3 regions of the Siphonobacter sp. SORGH_AS_0500 genome follow, and region 3 is predicted to be linked to each of the others. Evidence: riboswitches for the same ligand, from Rfam matches in the RefSeq annotation. Region 3 holds a riboswitch; each other region holds the start of a gene.

Evidence for each region. Region 3 has a riboswitch for cobalamin ahead of QE357_RS15860 (TonB-dependent receptor domain-containing protein). Riboswitches for the same ligand answer to the same signal wherever they lie in the genome.
Region 1: another riboswitch for cobalamin. It lies ahead of QE357_RS24205 (ABC transporter substrate-binding protein); the one in region 3 lies ahead of QE357_RS15860 (TonB-dependent receptor domain-containing protein).
Region 2: another riboswitch for cobalamin. It lies ahead of QE357_RS24615 (cytochrome c biogenesis protein CcdA); the one in region 3 lies ahead of QE357_RS15860 (TonB-dependent receptor domain-containing protein).

The regions. Positions count from the first base shown of each region.
Region 1 is NZ_JAVIYT010000008.1:225,966-230,963, reverse strand. Features, by position in the region: gene QE357_RS24220 (DUF2911 domain-containing protein) at 1-132, opposite strand, end outside; gene QE357_RS24215 (PDDEXK nuclease domain-containing protein) at 389-1,390, shown strand; gene QE357_RS24210 (AAA family ATPase) at 1,628-2,188, shown strand; cobalamin riboswitch at 2,206-2,488, shown strand; gene QE357_RS24205 (ABC transporter substrate-binding protein) at 2,474-3,730, shown strand; gene QE357_RS24200 (iron ABC transporter permease) at 3,727-4,764, shown strand; gene QE357_RS24195 (ABC transporter ATP-binding protein) at 4,761-4,998, shown strand, end outside.
Region 2 is NZ_JAVIYT010000008.1:345,632-350,629, reverse strand. Features, by position in the region: gene QE357_RS24620 (TonB-dependent receptor) at 86-2,227, opposite strand; gene QE357_RS24615 (cytochrome c biogenesis protein CcdA) at 2,271-2,888, opposite strand; cobalamin riboswitch at 2,982-3,254, opposite strand; cobalamin riboswitch at 3,364-3,625, shown strand; gene QE357_RS24610 (TonB-dependent receptor) at 3,793-4,998, shown strand, end outside.
Region 3 is NZ_JAVIYT010000001.1:3,702,017-3,707,014, reverse strand. Features, by position in the region: gene QE357_RS15875 (GMC oxidoreductase) at 1-587, shown strand, start outside; gene QE357_RS15870 (four helix bundle protein) at 623-1,105, shown strand; gene QE357_RS15865 (gluconate 2-dehydrogenase subunit 3 family protein) at 1,111-1,722, shown strand; cobalamin riboswitch at 1,944-2,221, shown strand; gene QE357_RS15860 (TonB-dependent receptor domain-containing protein) at 2,335-4,215, shown strand; gene cobT (nicotinate-nucleotide--dimethylbenzimidazole phosphoribosyltransferase) at 4,236-4,998, shown strand, end outside.

The sequences.
Region 1 (4,998 bases), on a different contig from region 3:
CTCGATTTTAGACGTAGCAAATTGTTGGGTCAGGCTGATTTTAGGGCTTGCAGAAGGTAACTTCATATCCTGAGCCATCGCCGCTGTTGATAATAAACAGGCACTGGCCAGACAGATAATAACTTTTTTCATAATGAATTAAAAGATGTTTTGCAATCAAGAAATGAAACCGACGTCAGCTCATTCGTCCGCAAATTACATCCAGTAACTTCCAGAAAAAAATGCTTGAGCATCACCAGGAGCAGGTGAAAGTGCTATTTCATTCTTCGTCCATAAGCTAGAAAATCATTGATGCCCTATAAAATCTGCATAAAAACGACCATTGTTTTTTTAGCTACTTTGACTAATTTGGCCAATTGCCAAAGCGAAAGTTTTAACAAGCCATCCCATGCATTTGAATAAAAATATCCTATCACAAATTCAGTCCATTATTGCCAATGCCCAGCAAAAAGCCATACGTAGTGTGGACTTTGAGCGAGTGCTGATGTACTGGCATATTGGAAAAGTAATAGTTGAGGAAGAGCAGCAGGGCGAAGACCGGGCTACTTACGGGACCTTTTTGATAAAATCCATATCCGATACTTTTCAACCCCAATTTGGGACCGGATTTTCGGTGCGACAGTTAGAGATGAATCGGCAGTTTTACCGTACGTTCCCAATTACGAACGCACTGCGTTCGCAATTCAGTTGGACTCATTACAGGTTACTTATTCGTATTGATAATCAAGACAAAAGAGAATTTTATATAGCAGAAGCTGAAAAAAACAATTGGACGGCAAGGCAACTCGAACGCCAGATCAACAGTCAGTTATTTGAGCGACTTTTGTTGAGCAATGACGTACAGGCCGTTTTGGCCGTAGCCCGAAATGAAAAACAACCCACCGATGCCAAAGAGATCATTAAAGACCCAATGGTGCTGGAGTTTTTAGGGCTTAAAAGAGAAGCATCGTATTACGAAAAAGACCTGGAAACGGCTATCATTACCCACTTGCAGGATTTTATTTTAGAACTGGGTAATGGCTTTGCTTTTGTAGCCCGGCAAAAAAGAATCCATATCGACGGGGATGAGTATTTTGTGGATTTGGTATTTTACAACCGCTTGTTGCAATGTTTCATAGTGATTGAAATAAAGACTCAAAAACTCACGCACCAGGATTTAGGGCAATTGCAGATGTACGTAAATTATTATGACCGCTACGAAAAACAGGAATTTGAAAACCCCACCATCGGCATTTTGCTTTGCACCGATAAAAATGATGCAATGGTCAAAATATCTTTGCCTGAAAGTAACAAAACCATCATTACCAGTAAATACCAACTCTATTTACCTACCGAGCAGCAACTGCTGGAAGAAGTGAAGAAAGAAATCGAAAAATTGGATAACATTTGATTAGCAATACGAGCTTACCCCAGACCAGCACCAACGAAGAACCCTTTGAATAGAACAATTAACTATTGCTTTCGGGAAGCAAATTCAGCCTGATTGCGAGGGTGAAATAGCTCTGTCTGGCTCTGGAGAAAAAAATATTACATGTTCATGGCTTTGTTCCCTAAATGTGGGTTATAGCTCTGAAATAACGGGTACACAAGATTTTATCGACATGTACTATCCTTTAGTTTTAGAAAAATGAGGCATCGAATTGTGATTTCTGGAGGACCGGGGGCGGGGAAAACTACCTTAATTGACGCTTTGCAGAAACAGGGGTATGCCACTTCCGCAGAAGTTTCCCGTCGGTTAATTCGCCAGCAAGTGGAGCTTCAATCTGACTTAGTTCCCTGGAAAAATCTGGAAGGCTTTGCCCGGCTGGCTCTGGAGGCCATGATTAGGGATTTCGAAAACAGTCCTTCCGAGCTAACCTTTTTTGATCGCGGCATTCCTGATATCATTGCTTACCTGAAAGTTGGCGGCTTACCGGTCTCCAAAGATTTCCTGACAGCTGCTCGGCGTTATCGGTACCATAACCAGATAGTTATGACGCCGCCCTGGCTGGAAATTTACGTAAACGACGACGAACGCTGGCAAAGTTTTCAGGAAGCACAGGAGCTTTATCAGGCCATCGCCAGCGTTTACAAAACCTGCGGGTATGAGTTACTGGAATTATCCAAAGGTCCAGTAAATGAGCGAGTTACTTTCGTCACCTCTGCTCTGACAGGACTTCTTTCCGTTGAAGCCTTTCCCGCCCGTTAATTCTTCGTAGATTTGCCCCTTCATTCATACATGAAGGTATGCCTCCTGTATAAAGGAAGGTATTTAAAAGGGAATTCGGTGTAAACCCGAAACAGTCTCCGCTGCTGTAAATTCCAGTTGAGTTGAATGAGTTTTGAGTATAGAGTTTTGTGTTGATTCTGCCAAATGCCAGACTAACTCAAAACCCAAAACTCAAAACCCTACACACAAAACTTCCAAACACACATCCACTGAGCCTAGCTTGGGAAGGAGTTTGGGAGGGAATGAGTCAGAAGACCTGCCTTGATGGTTAACCCCCGACAGCTTTCGGATGAAAAGCTGGTACGAACCATGATGCATTATTCTATTTTTTCCAGCCGGAAAACAATGACCCGGTGGGCTTTCGGTTTGCTCATTAGCCTGGGCTGCATGGCAGGCTTTACGCAATGCAGTACTACTTCTTCCGTCTCTGAACAAGGCGACATTTCAGTTAAACAGGATTACTTTCCCGAAAAAGTAAAACTTAGCCACGCCAGAGGCTTCCGCATTCAATACCGACCCAACTATAAGGTAGTCGATATTCTCAGTCCCTTTGAAAAATCCACGGATACCGCTCGTTACATCCTCTTGCAACGCGGTACGCCCCGGCCCAAAGGGTATGCAGATCGGCAGATTATTGAAATTCCCCTCCGAACCATGGTCGGGATGTCTTCACTCCACATTGGTTTGCTGAGTTTTCTCTCGGCAGAAGACGTATTAATTGGACTGGGCGATTTGAAATACGTATCATCACCCAAAGTCATTGAACGGATTAATGAAAAGAAAATTACGCAGGTCGGTAAAGATCAGACGCTTAACGAAGAGGTTCTGGTAGCATTAAAACCCGATCTGGTGATGACCGTAGGGCAACCTAATGCCCGCATGGATCGGTACCAGACCCTGAACGCAGCAGGCGTGCCGGTGTTAATCAACTCCGAATGGGTAGAAAATACGCCGCTGGGACGGGCAGAATGGGTAAAACTGATGGCGGCTTTGCTGAATAAAGAAGCATTGGTTAATCAGAAATTCGCTGAGGTTGAAAAGGAATACAAACGCCTGGCGGGCCTGACTAAAAACCTAAAAAACAAGCCCAGCATTATCACGGGTACGAGTTATAAAGATGCCTGGTATGTTCCGAACGGAGATAGCTATATGGCTCAGTTTTTTCGGGACGCGGGCACTACCTATCACTGGGACAAAGTCAAGGCAACGGGAAGCTTACCTCTCAATTTTGAAGCCGTTTATCCCATTGGTTTGAAAGCGGATTACTGGTTGAATGTCGGCATTAGCGGTCGCGATACGAAGAAAGACATTCTTGATAAAGATAGCCGTTACGGAGATTTTAAGGCTTTCAAAACGGGTCAACTCTATAACTATAGCAAACGGACCAATGCTCGTGGATCGAATGATTACTGGGAGTCGGGAGCGGTTAATCCGCATCTGATTTTATCCGACCTGATTAAGATTCTGCACCCGGAGCTTTTACCCGATTACGAGCTGTATTACTACAAAAAACTGCAATGACCCGACCGCTGTTATTCAGCCTGCTGATTCTGCTGAGCGTGGTGTGTTTCTTAGTAAACCTTACGCTTGGTTCGGTATCGATTCCAGCCAGGGAAGTGGCCCGTATTCTCTTTACCCAACAATCTGAACAAACGGCCTGGCTTTTCATTATTGAAAAAATTCGTTTGCCTAAAGCCCTTACCGCCGTATTGGTGGGCTGGGGACTGTCAGTAAGTGGGTTACAAATGCAAACCTTATTCCGAAACCCACTCGCGGGACCTTCGGAACTGGGCATTACCGCCGGGGCTGGGCTGGGGGTGGCAGCTATTATGTTAGGTAGCGGAAGTGTAACGAGTTTATATGCCATTCGTCAGTTAGGGATTTCAGGCAGTTGGCTGATTGTATTCATGGCCTCGCTGGGTTCGGCGATGGTGTTATTGCTAGTCTTGTCAATTGCTGGACGGATACGTGATCATGTCGTCTTGCTCATTGTTGGTGTGATGGTGGGAACCATCACGATTTCCATCATTAGCATCTGGCAGTATTTCAGTCAACCCGAACAATTGCAGGAATACCTGCTCTGGACGTTTGGCTCGCTGGGCGGTGTGGTAGATTATCATCTGCTTGTGCTTTCTACCGTGGTGATTTTCGGATTAATACTCGCCTTTGCTTCGTCCAAGGCTTTAAATAGTTTATTACTCGGCGAAGCGTATGCCCGTAGTATGGGCTTAACCGTAGGCCGGGCCCGCACCATCATTCTGGCCAGTACCAGCATTCTGACGGGAAGTATCACAGCCTTTTGCGGACCCATCGGCTTTATTGGGATTGCCGTACCACACTTAACTCGCTCGTTGCTGGGCACTTCTAATCACCGCATTCTCATCCCGGCCAGTGGATTAATCGGTAGTATCTTAATGCTGGTTTGCGATAGCATTGCTCAGTTACCCGGCACCCAGTCGGTTTTACCGATCAATGTTGTTACTTCTTTGCTTGGGGCTCCGGTCGTGATTTGGATGATTGTTAGTCGTCATAACCTCAGAGCTTCTTTCTCATGAGTGCAGACCTGTTATTACATACCCGTCACTTAAGCATCGGTTATGGCAATCATCGGGTGGCGGGACCCTTATCCGTTCAGCTCAAGGCAGGGCAACTCGTGTGTTTACTCGGGCCCAATGGAGCCGGGAAATCCACGCTCATGCGAACCCTTTCGGGCTTACAAAATGCCTTAGAGGGGGACGTATATCTAGGAGATAAACGACTTCCTCATATTCCGCCGACTGAACTGGCTA
Region 2 (4,998 bases), on a different contig from region 3:
TAACATCCTTACCAAACGTTTATTACTAAGACAAAAGGCCTTCCCCAATGGGAAAGGCCTTTTCATACTCAAAACAAGCAGTACTTTAAAACTGAAGGGCATACCGTAACGAAACACTCCGACCGGGCATGTTATAACCGCGTTTTTCGTAGTAGTTTTCGTCCGTTAGGTTATTGAGTAACAAAGTCAGCGTGTGCTTTTTCTCAAGCGTATACGCAGCCACCAGATCAACCACCATGAATGGCGTATACTCAATTTCCGGATTCAAGGCATCTGTATAATCAATATCGCGGCGGGTACCGACGTAACGGCCCGTTAATCGCAGACGCAGGTTTTTACGGTTATCAAATTCTAGTCCGTAATTGACATTGGTTTTCGCCACATTGGCAATCATCCGTTCCGTCCGGGATTCATCCGTTCCGACAATTACCTCCTGAGCTTTGAACATCGTTGTCAGGTTACCAAAAAGACGAAGGGCGTGTTTCTGATTATAACCAAAGTCATAACCCGCCTCCGCTTCCAGACCGTTTATATCCGAATCGGCGGCATTAATAAACGTAGTTCTCGAAACAATCACATCCCCATTGCCAAACGGCTCATTTACCGTCCGTACGACGCGGGCAATGCGGTTTTTCACCTGGGTAGAGAAATACGTTGCATTAGCGTAGAAACCCTGATGCTGGTAGTCCACCCCCACATCCCAGCTCCAGCTACTTTCATTCGCTAAGTCAGGGTTTCCGCTGGTTACGGCAATTTTCCCGGCGGTGGTTCGGGCTTCGGAATACCCCGCTACATTGTAAGCATCGGGGGTTACAAAGGCACGCCCTACAGTCGCTTTGATTCTTAAATGCTGAGGCAACTGATAGGTCACCCCCAGGTTAGGACTCAGGAAGGGATTGGTTTTCTTCCCCGCCCGGTACGACGTTAATAAAGGGGTTTGCTTGACATCAAAAGTAATCTGATCCCAACGCAGGCCGGGTTGGATCGTTAGTTTATCAACGTTCAGCGTTGCCTGGGCGTAAAAAGCCGAAGAAATCAGAGCATAATCGGGCTGCGTGGGAGCACGCTCGGTTGTGGCATCACTCCAGCGGCGACCCTGCGTCGAGGCATTGGTATAATCATAACCCAGCACCAGCGAATGCTGTCCTAACTTCCACACATCTTTCACCTGTAAACCCGACCAGGCATTTGCCGTGCGATTCGAGCGGTAAGGGATGACGGGTTTACCGGAAGCATTCAGGGTATAGTTATTATTCGCCTCATCGGCAGTAAACACCTTCAGACTAGGCTGGTGAGCACCGATTTGTCCGGTTAAGGAAGCTTCCAGCGAAGCCCGCTCGACATCCTTACTACTGGCTTCCGTAATTCCGTAAGCAATGTCACCGGGGGATTGAACATTGCGAGCCTGGAATCTTTCGCCGCGAACGTCTACCCGCCAGTTTTCCGCAATCTGGTATCCTAATCGCAACGCTCCTGAGTAATACTGTAATTGGGTGTAAGGCCGCGTCTGACCATCGTCACGACGATCATCTACTTCTTCACTCGTACCCTTGGCGTAATACTTCACGGCGTTTTTAAAACCGAACGCATTTCGTAGCCAGTTGTCTTTCCCGATTTTGTAATCTTTTCCCCGTTCAAAATAAGCGAAGGATAAATCGTAATCGAGTTTGCTGGTCAGGTTACCCCCCGAAGAAAAGCCAGCCTGAAGCGTTTGAAAACTACCATATTCGGCAAAAGCGTTTCCGGTAGGCGTTCCTTTCGAACGACGGGTAATCACGTTAATCACCCCTCCCATGGCCTGTGAACCGTACAAAGCCGAAGCAGGACCTTTCAGAACTTCAATGTGGTCGATGGCCGATAACTGAATCGTGGAAAGATTCGTCGCTCCCGCCGGACGACCGTCAATGAGTAATAACGTCCGCTGATTCAAACCCGAAAACTGCGGACGGAACCCACGGATTCCCACCCCCGAGGAAAGATTCGGATACTGAATTACCTGTACGCCCGCCGTTTTTTTAACTAGGTCAGTCAGATCGTTTGCAGGGGTTAAGTCCAGATCCGCCCGATTAATCAGTTTTAACGTTTGGGGAATGCGATCCAGTCGGGTTTCGGAACGGGTAGCCGTTACCACCACCGGATTAAGATTGCGGCTGGAATCAGCCGGAGTTTGAGCTAAAGCCTGGTGAGCCAGCAGAGCCAGTCCCAGCGAATAAGGCGTAAAACGCATGTAAAAATATATAAAATGAAAAAGGGGAAAAAAGTGCTAAGGATTACTGAAAAGATTCGTAAAGGGTTACGAATCCAATGAGGATGGAGAAAATACCTACGGCATAATTGATGATTACCAGGGCTTTTTCGGCCCGCTGCACGACCTGCTTCAGCGAAAAAGCCAGAATGCAACCGTACAAAGTCATCGCTACGATAATGCCGAGGCTTTGCAGAATAATAATCCAAACGGCGGTGCTGGCATCTTTGGCCGCCAGGGTCAAGGCTACGGTACAGGCTCCTCCCGTTCCGGCCAATCCGTGGATCATGCCTACTCCGAAGGAACGGCTGATTTTGGCCTCTTCCGGCGTTTGAATGGGTGCCGGAACAAAATTTCGCCGGATGGCTACTACCCCCAGCCAGATCATTAAAGGGCCCACCAGAAACTCCACGTAGGAAGCCACCTCTTCCGAGATCTGGGATTTCAGCAGCAGAATCAGGCAGGCAAAGAGAATCAGCGTAAAGGAATGCCCTAAAGCCCAGTGCGAAGACCGCCAGATGACTCGCCAAAGCTGGCCTTTTTTTCTTTCACTGGCCAACACGGAAACGGCAGCCATATGATCGGGTTCAAAGGAATGTTGTATGCCCAACACCAGCGAATCGAGTAATAAAGGATTGATCATTTGTTTCCCTTTTGAGTGTATACACGGGAAACAGGACAGAGGTGGAAACACCTCCTAAGCATGTGAAGCCTCCTGCCTTTCTTCCCGAAAGCATGAATGGTATGTTTAACAGGCAGGTCTTCTGGCTCTTTCCACTCCAAACGCCTTCCCCCAGCACGCTGGAGTGGCATTAATGTTTAGAGTTTACTTAGTTGTCCGTTTTTAGTTTGCCGTTTTCAGTTAGTAGTAAACTAATTGAAAACCGTAAACGGCAAACTGTAAACTAAGTAGAAATTACAGCAGCGGGTACTGCTCCGGGATTGCACCGGATTCCCTTTTAAGCTTCTTCTGACGGGCAGAAAAGGCACCAATTGAGCCGCGAAAGTACGATTATTTTTAACGTTCAGACCTCACCTGGAAAATTTATTATTGAACGTAAGTCCATAAACGGCTGAATTATACCCTACTTTTGTTCCTTCATTCAAGTTCTTTACTTCATTTTTCCACGGAAAAAGGTTCTGCTTAACTGCAGATTAATAGGGAATCGTGTGCAAATCACGAACTGTCGTGCAACTGTAAGTTCCGCTCCGTTTTCTGTTTTCAATTTTCTGTTTTCAGTGGTCATTAACTGAAAACGGCAAACTAAAAACGGACAACTGAGTAAACTCCTTGACAATAAAGCCACTGTGTCGTTAGGATATGGGAAGGCGTTTGGGAGGGGACGAGTCAGGAGACCTGCCTTTATTCTTAGCTGATCATGCTTTCACGGGTTAGAGCGTCGTCAAAGGGGAGTTTATGGATGGTAGGCACAGCCGTGCATGCACCGTCGCGTCTATACGTAAACTCTACTGACTTCTTCTGTTTCCCTGGTTCCTGATTGACTGGAAGGTAAGCCGAGAGCTTTTAACCTTTTTTGTTAAAAGTTATGCTCCCCACTTCTACTTCACGATTGAGTAGTAAAATCATTTTATCTACCCTGGCATTTATCCTTAGCGTCTGGCTAAAGAGTTACGCTCAACAAAAAAACGGTTCACTCGAAGGCCGCGTTGAAACCGAGAATCAAGAACCCTTACCCGGCATTTCCATTCGCCTGGAGGCCACTACTTTTGGCGTTACCACGGATGCCGAGGGTAGTTTTCAGCTACTAAACATTCCTACCGGTACTTATACGTTAACCGTCAGCGGGGTAGGTTATGAAGCACATCAAACTCAGGTAACGGTGAAAGCCGGCGAACGTCTGCCACTACGTTATCAGCTCAATCAAAAAACGCACGAGCTCTCGTTAGTAACCATTACCAGTCAGCGAAACCGTTCGTTTTCAGCCCTTAACAAAATCGACGTTCCCATTCGTGATTTGCCTTTGTCAGTCAGCTCAGTTACGGTCAAAACCATCGAACAACGCGGCATTGACGATCTGGGCGATGCCATGAAAAATACCACGGGTGTGCGTTCCAATAATACCTACGGTGGTTTTCAACACTTTACCATTCGGGGTTTCAGCAACTTTGTGTTATTGGTGGATGGTGTTCGCGATGAGCGGCATAACATCTCCACCAGTGCACCCAACACCAACCTCGCCAATGTGGAACGGATCGAAGTTTTAAAAGGCCCTGCTTCGGTGCTTTTTGGGCACTCGGCTTTAGGGGGTATCATTAACATCGTTCGTAAACAACCCACGGCTGATTTCAGAGCCAATTTTTCGACCAGCTACGGGAGCTTTAATACCCGCCGCATGCGGGCCGGAGCAGGTGGTTCCATCAACACCCAACTTCGTTACCGCATGGATTTTGGCGTGTCTAATACCGACGGATTTCGGCAGGCGGGTGTGGCTACCAATAATGCGTACGTAGCTTTGGAATACACGCCCACCAGCAAAGATTACTTTTATCTTGCCGTGGGAGCCAACAAGGATGTTTACCGAACCGATTCAGGCATTCCAGTACTGGCAGGTGGGGCTCTGGTACCCGGCATGGATATCACGACTCGCTATAATGATCCTGCTGATTTTCTAAAACACACACGGACGGATTTCCAGCTTCGTTACGTGCGGGAGTTAACGCCTCACCTGAAACTCTCGAATCAACTTTCGTATTCGGATGATAACATTGACTATTTCTCAACGGAAGAGTTA
Region 3 (4,998 bases):
ACGGGTTTGGCATGGGCATTCAGGGCATGAACGGTAAGTATGCCTATGGCGATGGAAAAACGCAACCCGCAGGTGGATATGGATCACGTCTGAAAGAAGATGTACGTCGCTTCTACGGAGCTTACGTGGGCATGGCGGGTCGTGGAGAACCTATACCTTTGGAAAGTAACTATTGCGAAATCGACCCCAATAATGTCGATAAATACGGTATTCCGACGCTTCGTTTTCACTACAAATGGTCTGAAAACGAGGTTAAGCAGGCGAAACACATGCAGGATACCTTCGAGGAAATAATCCACGAAATGGGCGGTATTGCTCTGGGCTCCAAACCGGGTAAAGAGCAAAACTACGGATTAGAGGCTCCCGGAAAGATCATTCACGAAATCGGAACGGTACGCATGGGCAGCGATCCCAAAAAATCAGCTCTGAATTCTTTCATGCAGGGCCACGATGTCAAAAACCTGTTCGTAGTAGACGCCGCTCCTTTCGTAACGCAAGGCGACAAAAACGTAACCTGGACCATCCTAGCCATGTCCATGCGAACCAGTGATTACATCATTGATGAAGTGAAGAAGAAGAATCTGTAAAAGAGTTGTCTGTTTTCTGTTTACCATTTTCAGTGATGGCTACCATTCAACGTTTTGAGGATTTGAAAATTTGGCAAAAAGCTCGCTTGTATTCTCTGTCTATTTTTGAATTAACTGGGAGTGGGGAGTTTTATGCAGACTATGACCATCGCAGGCAAATCAGACGGTCGGCAGATTCTGTAATGGATAATATTGCAGAAGGTTTTGGAAGAGGAAGTCGAGGTGAATTTATTCAATTTCTGGGTATTGCTAAGGGCTCATTAACGGAAGTAAAATCACAGCTATACAGAGCTCTGGATCGTAAATATCTTTCATTACAAGCTTTTGAAAAGACTTATGAAGAAGCCGATGAGCTGGGAAAAATGATTGCTGGATTTATTTCCTACCTATCCAGAACACAGATTAAAGGAAGTAAGTATAAGCAAGTTTCTGAGAAAAGCGAAGTAAAGGAGCCTGAGATAAATTACGAAAATTGGTTCGAATCAACTGTAAACAGAAAACAGTTAACTGAAAACTGAACAAAATGAAACGTCGCGATACACTTAAGTCGATTGCCTTGGGGTCGTTGGGCATGGCTACGGTTCCTTCTACGGATCTGATAGCGGCTCCGCCCGAAAAACCGCTGGTGGTGCCCGGCGGACGGCAGAAATCGGAAGCCATCCGGGATGCCAAACTCATGGCTGATAAGTTCTTTACACCTCAGGAAATGAAAACCCTCACCGTTTTGTGCGACATTATTCTTCCGGCGGACGAGAAGTCGGGCAGTGCCTCGCAAGCGGGTGTACCGGCTTTCATTGAATTTATGGTGAAAGATCAACCCGTACACCAGATTCCTCTTCGTGGAGGGCTGGCCTGGTTAGATAATGAAAGCCGAAAACGCTTCAGCAAGAAATTTGTGGAGCTTACAAAAGCTCAGCAGATAGAAATCGTGGATGACATTGCCTATCCTGAACAAGCGAAACCTCAGTTCTCCCAAGGCGTTGCGTTCTTTAACAAAATGCGGGACATGACCTTAACCGGTTTTTATACCACCCGCATAGGCTTCAACGATTTGGGTTACGTAGGAAATACTCCCAACAACTGGGAAGGAGTGCCCGAAGAGGTACTGAAGCAATACGGCCTGAGTTATGAGTAATGGGGTTTGAGAAGGTTAGAATTAGGTGTGAGAAGTTTGATTTAGTTTGAGAAAGTAAGATAAATGAGAGGTTTTCATCAAACTCCTCACACCTAATTCTAACTTCTTCTAACTAAATTAAATCTCTCAAACTACTGCTAACCTTCTCAAACGTAGTAGAACGAAAGGTATACTTAATGCTGATTCGGTAAAAGACCGGGTCAGCATTAAGTATTTTTTATACTTTTGCCCACGTTTTAGGTTTCAGCAGAAACTCTGTTGAATGAAAAGGGAACACCGGTGTAAATCCGGGGCTATCCCCGTAGCTGTAAGTTTTAATGAGTTTAGAGTGGTAAGTTTTGAGTTTAGGGTTAAGATTGTAAAGTTGACAGCCTTCATAACTCAAAACACTAAACTCCAAACTCAAACACAACTTCCAAAAGCCACTGTACACACGTATGGGAAGGTGGGGGTTGAGATGAAACGAGCCAGAAGACCTGCCTGAAATGGTATACTTTTCGAGCTTTCGGGTGAAAAGCCGTGAATGAATTTCAACGCACTGGATGGTAACACCCAGCCGGATTTCTATTCACTTTTCTACGAAAGACTCCTTACTTAATCATTAGTGGAGTCATGAACACATTTACCAGAATTACCTTTCTTCTCCTGATTACAACTTTGCAGGTCTGGGCTCAAAAACCGGATACCCAACTGGAAGAAGTAACCATCACCGCCAATCGTACCGGACAAAAATTATCCCAAACGGGTAAAGTAGTTACCGTTCTTACCGATTCAACTTTACAAAAATACGCTACTCAATCGCTTGGCGAGTTATTAACCCGTCAGGCCGGGGTTATGATCGTTGGGGCTCAGGGGCCGCTGGGAACCAATCAGACCGTCTCATTACGCGGAGCCGGTGGAGGAAACACCCTGATTTTACTCGATGGCTTACCCATCTATGATCCCTCTCAGATTAATAACACGTTTGATCTCAATCTGCTTTCGGTTGGGGAATGCGAACGAATTGAGATCATTCGGGGAGCTCAGTCTACCCTGTACGGTTCGGATGCGGTAGCTGGGGTAATTAACATTTTTACTAAAAAAGAAGGGTATCGACCCATCGGAGGCCATGCCACCGTTCAGGCCGGAAGTTATGGTACTTTCCGGGGAACCGTCGGTGTGAATGGAGCTTCAAAAGTAGGTTACTTCAATGCTCAATATACCCGATTGCGTTCCGATGGATTTTCGGCGGCATATGATGCGAAAGGAAATCAGAACTTTGATAACGATGGTTTCTGGCAGGATAACGTTCTCTTAAACGGCGGTATTAATCTTTCTCCCAATCTAATCTGGAAGGTACGGGGCCTGTATTCGGGGTATAAAAATGAAATTGACGCCGGAGCCCTAACCGATGATCCCAGCTATAATTACCGTAACACCTTCAAACTGGCCGGAACAGGGATAGATTATAGTTATGCTTCTGGAAAACTGACGGCAAATTATGCGTTCTCGGCTTTCCAACGTAATTCTGTTCAGGACAAGTCCACGTTTGAGGGAAATAGTCATTTTGCAGAAATCTATAATAGCTGGCGGACTACTAGCTGGTTAACTCTCGTTACCGGGGTTGATCTGCGGACTCAGAATACAGCTCAAACCAATCCTTATGCTCCACCTTTAGAGAAAAATCTAGCGAAAACAACTTTATTCAGTGCGTATGCCACGGCTTTGATTCGAACCGATTCCAGCTTTGCTCTGGAACTGGGCGGACGCTATAACCATCATTCCCTATACGGTAGTAACGCAACTTATTCCATCAATCCTTCTTATCTTTTAAGCAATCAGGTAAAATTCTTTGCTAACCTTTCCAGTGGATTCCGGGCCCCAAGCTTGTATCAGTTGTATTCGCCGTATGGTAACAAAGATTTGAAGCCCGAAATGAGTCGTTCGCTGGAGGCTGGTGTTCAGTTATTTGCTACGGATAAACGATCATTTATACGAGCTCTTTATTTCGATCGGGCTATTAAAGACGTGATTGCTTTTCAGTCATTAAGCGTTGAACCTTACGGTAAGTACGTGAATTATAGTCGTCAGAATGATCATGGGCTGGAATTTGAAGTATCGAGTCGCTTTAAAAATTTAGTGGTTTCGGGTAATTTAACGTATGTAACGGGTCGGGTGACTCAAACGGTTAATGGTCGAGACTCCAGCTCATTTAATCTCTTCCGAATTCCGAAGTGCATGGGAAATACAACCATTGGTTATCAGTTCACGAAACACTTTTTTAGTTCTTTGTCAATGCGGAGTGTGGGTAATCGTCAAGATAAAGTATATGGTCTAGGCATTGTGAATCTTAATGCATACACGACGCTTGACGCTTATGCCGAATATCAGTTCAATGCTTTCGTCAAACTATACGGTGACGTTCGTAACCTTACGGATAAGCAGTATTTTGAGGTTTACGGGTATAACACCCGTCGGCGTAATTTCAACATAGGCTTAAAGTTTGATTTTTAGCAGATTAGATAATCGATCCTATGTCCTTCGAAGAAAGAGTACAATATAAAATTGACCATAAAACCAAGCCTTTAGGAGCTTTAGGCCAGTTGGAAACTCTGGCATTCCGCATGGCCTGTATACAGCAAACCGAAACGCCAGAGTTACGAAAAGCCGCCCTGGTAGTCTTCGCGGCAGATCACGGCATTGCTCAGGAAGGGGTAAGTGCGTATCCCGCAGAAGTAACTTATCAGATGGTGCTCAATTTTCTGGCGGGTGGAGCCGCTATTAACGTATTCTGCCGCCAGAATGAGCTGGAGTTATACGTGGTTGATGCGGGTGTGAATGCCGAATTCTCAGAAGAAACACAATTGATTCACGCCAAAGCTGGTTACGGTACAAATAGTTACTTGAAAGGGCCAGCGATGAGTTCAGAACAGCTTCGGTTTTGTCTGGAGAAAGGAGCCATGATTGTGAATGAACTGCACGATAAAGGCTCCAATGTGATTGGTTTTGGGGAAATGGGAATCGGTAATACGTCTTCATCGAGTGTATTGATGAGCATGGCTACTGGCCTTCCCATTGAAAGTTGCGTAGGGAAAGGGACTGGCGTTAATCCCGAACAATTACAACGAAAAGTAACGGTTCTGAAGGAAGCCATCCGGGTAAATGGGAGTTGCAGTGACCCTTACCAAATGCTTCAAACGTACGGTGGGTTTGAAATTGCTCAAATGGTGGGAGCCATTCGGGCGGCCCGTTCGAGAAAAATGATAATCTTAGTCGACGGATTTATTTCTACCGTTG